DNA from 3 places in the Arthrobacter sp. CJ23 genome. Region 1 is predicted to be linked to each of the others. Evidence: riboswitches for the same ligand, from Rfam matches in the RefSeq annotation. Region 1 holds a riboswitch; each other region holds the start of a gene.

The links. Region 1 has a riboswitch for S-adenosylmethionine ahead of NVV90_RS13625 (aminotransferase class V-fold PLP-dependent enzyme). Riboswitches for the same ligand answer to the same signal wherever they lie in the genome.
Region 2: another riboswitch for S-adenosylmethionine. It lies ahead of NVV90_RS18890 (DUF1737 domain-containing protein); the one in region 1 lies ahead of NVV90_RS13625 (aminotransferase class V-fold PLP-dependent enzyme).
Region 3: another riboswitch for S-adenosylmethionine. It lies ahead of NVV90_RS06570 (homoserine O-acetyltransferase); the one in region 1 lies ahead of NVV90_RS13625 (aminotransferase class V-fold PLP-dependent enzyme).

Annotation. Positions count from the first base shown of each region.
Region 1 covers NZ_CP102950.1:3,047,719-3,049,971, forward strand. The annotation lists gene NVV90_RS13615 (IS3 family transposase) at 1-236, opposite strand, end outside; gene NVV90_RS13620 (helix-turn-helix domain-containing protein) at 274-600, opposite strand; SAM riboswitch class IV at 945-1,059, shown strand; gene NVV90_RS13625 (aminotransferase class V-fold PLP-dependent enzyme) at 1,094-2,253, shown strand, end outside.
Region 2 covers NZ_CP102950.1:4,187,279-4,189,531, reverse strand. The annotation lists gene NVV90_RS18900 (O-succinylhomoserine sulfhydrylase) at 1-409, opposite strand, end outside; gene NVV90_RS18895 (rhodanese-like domain-containing protein) at 410-820, opposite strand; gene NVV90_RS18890 (DUF1737 domain-containing protein) at 817-1,086, opposite strand; SAM riboswitch class IV at 1,101-1,213, opposite strand; gene NVV90_RS18885 (SulP family inorganic anion transporter) at 1,301-2,253, opposite strand, start outside.
Region 3 covers NZ_CP102950.1:1,495,120-1,497,372, reverse strand. The annotation lists gene NVV90_RS06570 (homoserine O-acetyltransferase) at 1-1,096, opposite strand, end outside; SAM riboswitch class IV at 1,110-1,225, opposite strand; gene NVV90_RS06565 (bifunctional o-acetylhomoserine/o-acetylserine sulfhydrylase) at 1,399-2,253, opposite strand, start outside.

The DNA.
Region 1 (2,253 bases):
TTGCAGAGCAGTTGCAGTAAGCGCATCAGCTTCAGCACGGTCTTCTTCGCGACCGTCCAGCCTTGCTTGACCAGCTCGGTGTGGATGCGGCGGTGCCCGTACCGGCCGTGGTTCTTCTCGAAGATCTCCGTGACTGCAGCCTTGAGTGCTTCCTTCGGATCGGGTGCCTGGAGACGGGCCTGGTGATAGAAGAACGTCGACCGGGCAAGCCCTGAGACATCCAGCAGAACGGGCAGGGGAAGTCAGCCTTGAGGGCGATGAGGGCCTGGACCTTCACCGTTGTTTTTGCGCCCTCAAGGCCCGCAATTTTCCCAGGTACGCCACCTCGGAGCGCAACCGCTCGTTCTCCCGCCGCAACCTCTCCAACTCGGGCAGCTCCGCAGGCGGCGGGGAATCTGGCTTCCGGGGCCTGCCTTTGGGCTTGGGCCGCAACCCGTCCTCGCCCTCCAGCCGATACGCCCTGATCCAGGCTTCCAGTAGGCGAGGCGAGGACAAACCGGCCTCCACCGCCAGATCCGGGGCAGTCTCGCCAGCGATGAACCGTTCGACCAACGCGAGCTTAGATTCGAAAGAGTACTTCTGCTTCGTCGGCTTGGTCACCAGCGCTCCTCGACCATGGATCCTCCACCGCCGATAGAGACGCTTGACCGGCGCCCGAGACACAGCCAGCGCCCTGGCCGTCGCCTTATCCGCGATGCCCTTCTCAAACCACGCTACCGCGGCCTCGCGCTGATCCTCTGATAACGAACTGCTCGCATACATAAAACTGCTCCCCGGGAGTCGGAACTGAATTTCTCAGTCCAACTTCCGGGGAGCAGTTCAATTTGAGGGCGGCCGCCGTCTTTTCTTCGAAATAATGCCGATTTCAAGGGCATCGTAACAAACTGCTTAACAAACGTATCCCGCGTTGGAAGAGGCCATGGCTGTGCCCTAGCCTTGTTACAGGTCACGAGTGCCAGCGCTAAACCCCGGTTTGCTGGCCGGCAACCCTCCATTCGCGGTGGGGTGCCCCGGGTGACGACCAGGCCGGTCCGGACATGGATGCGGCAAGCGCGGATCCCCTGCATGCGGGGTCCTTCTTGAGTGAGGTCCCATGAGCACTGCCACTTTTACTCCTACCGCCGTCCAGCCGTCGTCTGCTCAGTCGAACGCCGCCTCCCGGCCCCTGGCCGCCGTCACCGGTGCAGAGCTGCAGGCGCCCTTGATCCAGGGCGGACACGTCCGCTATGCGAACCTCGACTACGGCGCATCGGCACCGGCCTTGACTGTGGTCTCCGCCTACCTCAATGAGGTCCTGCCCTACTACGCCAGCGTCCACCGGGGGGCGGGCTACGCCTCCCAGATCAGCACCTCGGTCTACGAAAACTCGCGGAACATCGTCCGCGAATTCGTGGGCGGCCGATCGGACGATTCCGTCATCTTCACCCGGAACACCACAGATTCCCTTAACCTGCTGGCAGGCTGCCTGCCCGTGCGGGACGGCGAACACATCGGCGAGGTCCTCTACTTGGACATCGAGCACCACGCCAACCTCCTGCCCTGGCAGGGCGTCCCGCACCGGAGCATCGTTGCGGCGGACACCCTTGCCGAGACCATCGCGAACGTCCGCGTGGCCCTGGAGCAGGGCGGCGTCAGCCTGCTCGCCGTGACCGGCGCCTCCAACGTCACCGGTGAAATCCTGCCGATCGCGGCCCTGGCCACGCTGGCCCATGAGTTTGGCGCCAGAATCGTGGTGGATGCGGCGCAGCTCGCACCGCACCGCCGCATCGACATCGCAGCGTCCGACGTCGACTACCTCGTCTTCTCCGGCCACAAGCTCTACGCGCCGTTCGGCGCCGGCGTACTGGTCGGCCGTCCGGACTGGCTCGACGCCGGAACCCCGCACCTTGCCGGCGGCGGGGCCGTGCGCGAGGCACGCCTGGATTCGGTCAGCTGGGCCACGGGCCCGGCCCGGCACGAGGGCGGTTCGCCCAACGTGCTCGGCGCCGCAACCCTCGCCCGCGCCACCCAAGTGCTCGCCTCCCTCGACCAGGATGTCTGGCACGCCCACGAGGCCGCCATCCGCTCGCACCTGGTGGAAGGACTCAACCGGATCGACGGCGTCACCGTCCACCAGATCTTCAGCGACACGGACACCGAAAACGACACCATCGGCGTCGTGAACTTCTCGGTACAGGGCTTCGACGCCGGACTGGTCGCCGCCTATCTGGCCGCCGAACACGGCATTGGCCTGCGCGACGGGCGCTTCTGCGC
Region 2 (2,253 bases), 1.1 Mb from region 1:
CGACGAAGACCGTCTCCACGCCCCAGCGCGGCAGGATCTCGTTGAGGATGACGAAGCAGGAGCCGAATAGGGAGCGGGCGGCCACCACGCGGTCGCCGGCGGCCAGCAGGGCACCGAGCGCCGTGAACACCGCGGACATGCCCGACGCCGTCGCGAAGCACGCTTCGGTGCCTTCCAGCAGCCGGAGGCGTTCCTGGAAGGTGGCGACCGAGGGGTTGCCGTAGCGGGAGTAGACGAAGCGTTCGTCCTCGCCCGTGAACGCGCGCTCGGCGGCCTCCGCCGACTCGTAGACGAAACCGGAGTTCAGAAAGACCGCCTCGGAGGTCTCCTGGAAATTAGTACGGTCAAGGCCGCCGCGGACTGCCTGCGTGTCAGGGCTCCAGCCGGCGGCGTCAGGATTGAAAGTCACTTAGTTTTTCCCCAGGTTCGTCGGGAGTCCGCGGTTTTTCCAGCCGTTCACGGTGCGCTCGCCGTAGCGGTCCGGTTCGCCTTCAAAGCCCTCCAGCACGTTGTAGGAGGTGTAGCCTGCCTGCGTTGCGGCGATGGCGGCGGCGATGGAGCGCTGGCCCGAGCGGCACAGGAAGACCAGCTCGGTGCTGCCGGCCTCCGGGGCCTGCTGCAGCAGCTCGTCCAGGAAGCGGGAGTTGGGGACGCCGCCGGCCAGGTTCCACTGGATGAACAGCGGATCGTTTTCGGTGGCCTTGGTGTCCGGGATGCCGATGTGGGCCCATTCGCCCTCGGTGCGGACGTCCACCAGGATGGCGCCTTCTTCGAGTTTGGCCCACGCCTCGTGCGGGCTCAGGTCTCCGGCGTAGCTCACGCGTGGCCCTCGAATGCTTCTTCGTCCTCGTCGTAGCCCTCAAGCCGGTCAACGGCGCTGGCCACGGCGGCATCCGCGGTGGCGATGGCCACGGGCAGGATCACGGCCTGCGCCACGATCACATCGGTGCCGTTGAAGGTGGCGGAGGGGCTGCCGTGGAGCACGTAGCCCTCGGCCAGTGCGGCGGAGATCCGCTCGCAGAAGTCACGGGTGTCCGGGCCGGTGATCAGCCGGTAGGCGAGTTTTTCTTCGATGGGTTCAGTCATTTGCTGGTGCTCCTCAGTCACGCTTGCAGTTCGAAAGTGTCGATACGCCGAGTAGTCACCTGAGGCACCCCGCCGGAGAGAGGGTTGCCGACCAGCAAGTCAGGGCTTTGTGCTGGTGCTCATTACTCAAGAAAAAAGTAACATCCACGACGGCGGAGCCGCATGTGACAGGGGGGTCGCCGTCGTCATGTTGCGTAACCGGCGGCTGCTGGAGCTATTCGCGCCTGAGTGCGCGCACTGCGGCGCCGATGGTGGGGAAGAAATGCTCGGGCGTGAAGCGGGCCGCGGCGCCGAGGTGGAGCAGTTTGTCCTTGACCGGTCCCTTGAGCTCGGCGAACACCAAATCCACTCCTTTATTGGCGAGCCACTCGTCCAGGGTCACCAGGTCCTCAAGGGCAGTGGTGTCGATCCCGGTGATCGGCTCGGCAGCGAGGATGACGTGGGTGATCGCGTCCGGAGCCTTGCCGGAGGCTTCATCCAGTTGTTCCCGCACGAAGCCCGCCAGGACCTGCCCGTTGCCGAAGAACAGCGGGGCATCGAAGCGCAGGATCAGGAGCCCGGGGATGCGTTTGCCTTCGGGGTGCCGGGCGAGGTCGTGGTAGCCGGGCAGGCCCTCCTCTGAGCCCAACTCCGCCCGGTACGGGTCCCAAGCGCGGCGCACAAAGTCCAGGACTGCCAGGGCTATGGCCACCACGATGCCTTGCAGGACGCCCACTGTGAGGACGCCCAGGAAGGCAGCCAGCATCACCGCGGATTCGCTGCGGCTCAGGCTCAGGAGCCGCCGGACGCCGGACGGATCCGCGAGGGCAATGGCCGCGGCAATGACGACGGCGGCCAGTGTTGCGGAGGGCAGGTACTCGGTCACACCGGGTGCCAGGAGCATGAAGGCCAGCACCAGCGCCGCGCCCACCACCCCGGTCATCTGCGATTTGGCCCCGGCGTCCACGGCCACCGGTGTCCGTGACGTGCTTCCGGAGACGGGGAAGCCGCCCAGCAGTCCGGTGGCAGCGCTGGCGGCCCCGAGCGCGGCCATTTCCCTGTTCCCGGACACCCTCTTTCCTTCCTTGGCTGCCAGCGTCTGGGACAAGACGCCTGTATCCGCGAATGCCATGAGGGCAATGCCGGCGGCGGCGGGCAGCAGGGTCAAAGCATCGGCCCATCCAATAC
Region 3 (2,253 bases), 1.6 Mb from region 1:
CGTGGCCGATGGGCGCCTCGATGAGGTGGACCGGCACTTCACCCGGAAGAGCCGCCGCGAGTTCGCGTGACTGGGCCGGGAAGTAGAGGCGGTCGGTGTCCACGGCGGCGATGAAGAATTCGGCCGTCGCACGGGACAGGGCCTCCTTGAGTGTCCCGCGGCCGCGGCTGACGTCGTGGCTCATGAGCGCCTCGGTGATGGCGATGTAGCTGTTGGCGTCAAAACGGCGCACCAGCTTGGTGCCCTGGTGGTCCAGGTAGCTCTCCACTTGGTACCGGCCGCGCTCCCCGAGCACCGCGGCCTCGAGCGGAGCTTCCCTGCCCTGGGCATTGCGGCCGAAGCGGATGTCCAGTTCCAGGGCGGAGCGGTAGGTGATGTGGGCGATCCGGCGGGCCAGGGCAAGCCCGGCCTCCGGAGCCTGGCCGCCGTAGTAATCGCCGCCGTTGAAATCGACATCCTGCCGGATGGCGAGGGTCTGTGCCTGGGCAAAGGCGATCTGCTCGGCCGTGCTGTAGGCGCCCACGGAGACCACGGCGCACTGCCGGACGCGTTCCGGGTAGGTGACAGCCCATTCGAGGGCGCGGGCACCGCCCATGGATCCGCCAACCACGGCATGCCAGGCGGCGATGCCGAGCTGATCCGCCAGGCGTGCCTCGGCCGCCGTGCTGTCTCGAAGCGTGACGAGGGGGAAGCGCGAACCCCAGGGGCGGCCGTCCGGCGCCGTGGAGGACGGGCCCGTGCTGCCGTAGCAGCCGCCCACGATGTTGATGGAGACCACGAACCAGCGCTCGGTGTCGATGGTGGCGCCGGGGCCGACGAGCTGATCCCACCAGCCTTCTTCGTCGCTGCCGCCGCGGGCCACATGGGTGCTGCCGGTCAGCGCGTGCTGGATCAGCACCGCATTCGAGCCGTCTGCGTTGAGCCGCCCCCAGGTTTCGTAGGCAAGCACCACGTCCGGGAGGAAGCCGCCTGCCTCCAGCTCGAGCGGCCCCACGGAGACGTACTTCACGGTGCCGTCCTGCTCGATGGGTCGTTCCTGCTGGATGGTGCGTTCCTTGTGGCCGGATTCGGGTAGGGCTGTTGCAGCAATAGTCATTCGGTGACACCTCACATCGCGCTTGCCCGCCGCCAACAAAGCGGAAGGCCAGGTCTTCACCCGGGGCACCCCACCGCGGAAGGAGGGTTGCCGGCCAGCAAGCCGGGGCTGTCACTGGCACTCATGACCTATGACTACGAGTGTAGGAAGAAGAGGGTCCATCTGGCGAAGATTGTGACACTTATGTGACACCTGGGCGCAGTTTTGTTCACCAAAGCGCAGCCGCGAGGGCAGTCCGGCGAAGAATCGCACGCCCCGCCGGACGCCCCCGCAGTCTCGCCGCAGCCTTCCTGCGACCGCCCTCAGGCGCCCTTCGCGGCGCGGAAACCTGCGTCGAGGTCCGCCAGGATGTCATCGATGTGCTCGATGCCCACGGAGAGCCGGACCAGCCCCGGAGACACGCCGGCGATGGCCTGCTGTTCGGCACTCAGCTGGCTGTGGGTGGTCGACGCCGGGTGGATGACCAGCGAACGGACGTCACCGATGTTTGCCACGTGGGAGTGCAGTTCGAGGGCATCCACGAAGCGTTTGCCGGCTTCCACTCCCCCGCGGATGGTGAAAGCGACCACGGCGCCCGTGCCGCGGGGGCCGTATTTGCGGCCGCGCTCGAACCAGGGGCTTGACGGCAGGCCCGCATAGGCGACCGATTCGACGTCGTCGCGGCCTTCCAGCCATTCCGCCACGCGCGTGGCGTTGTCCACGTGCCGCTCCACGCGCAGGCTGAGCGTTTCAATGCCCTGGGAGATCAGGAAGGCATTGAACGGGGACACGGCCGAGCCGAGATCGCGCAGCAGCTGGACGCGGGCTTTGAGGATGTAGGAGAGGTTGGCGCCCAGGGCCCCGTCCTTGCCGAGGTCACGGGCGTAGACCAGGCCGTTGTAGCTGGGGTCCGGCGTATTGAAGCCCGGGAAGCGGGCAGGGTCCTTGCCGAAATCGAAGTTTCCGGAGTCGACGATCACGCCGGCGATCGCGGCGCCGTGTCCGCCGAGGTACTTGGTGGCCGAGTGCACCACGATGTCCGCACCCCATTCGATGGGCCGGATCAGGTAGGGCGTGGACAGGGTGTTGTCGACAATGAGCGGCACACCGGCCTCGTGCGCGGTGCGGGCGACACCCTCGATGTCGAGAACGTCCTGGCGGGGGTTGGAGACCACCTC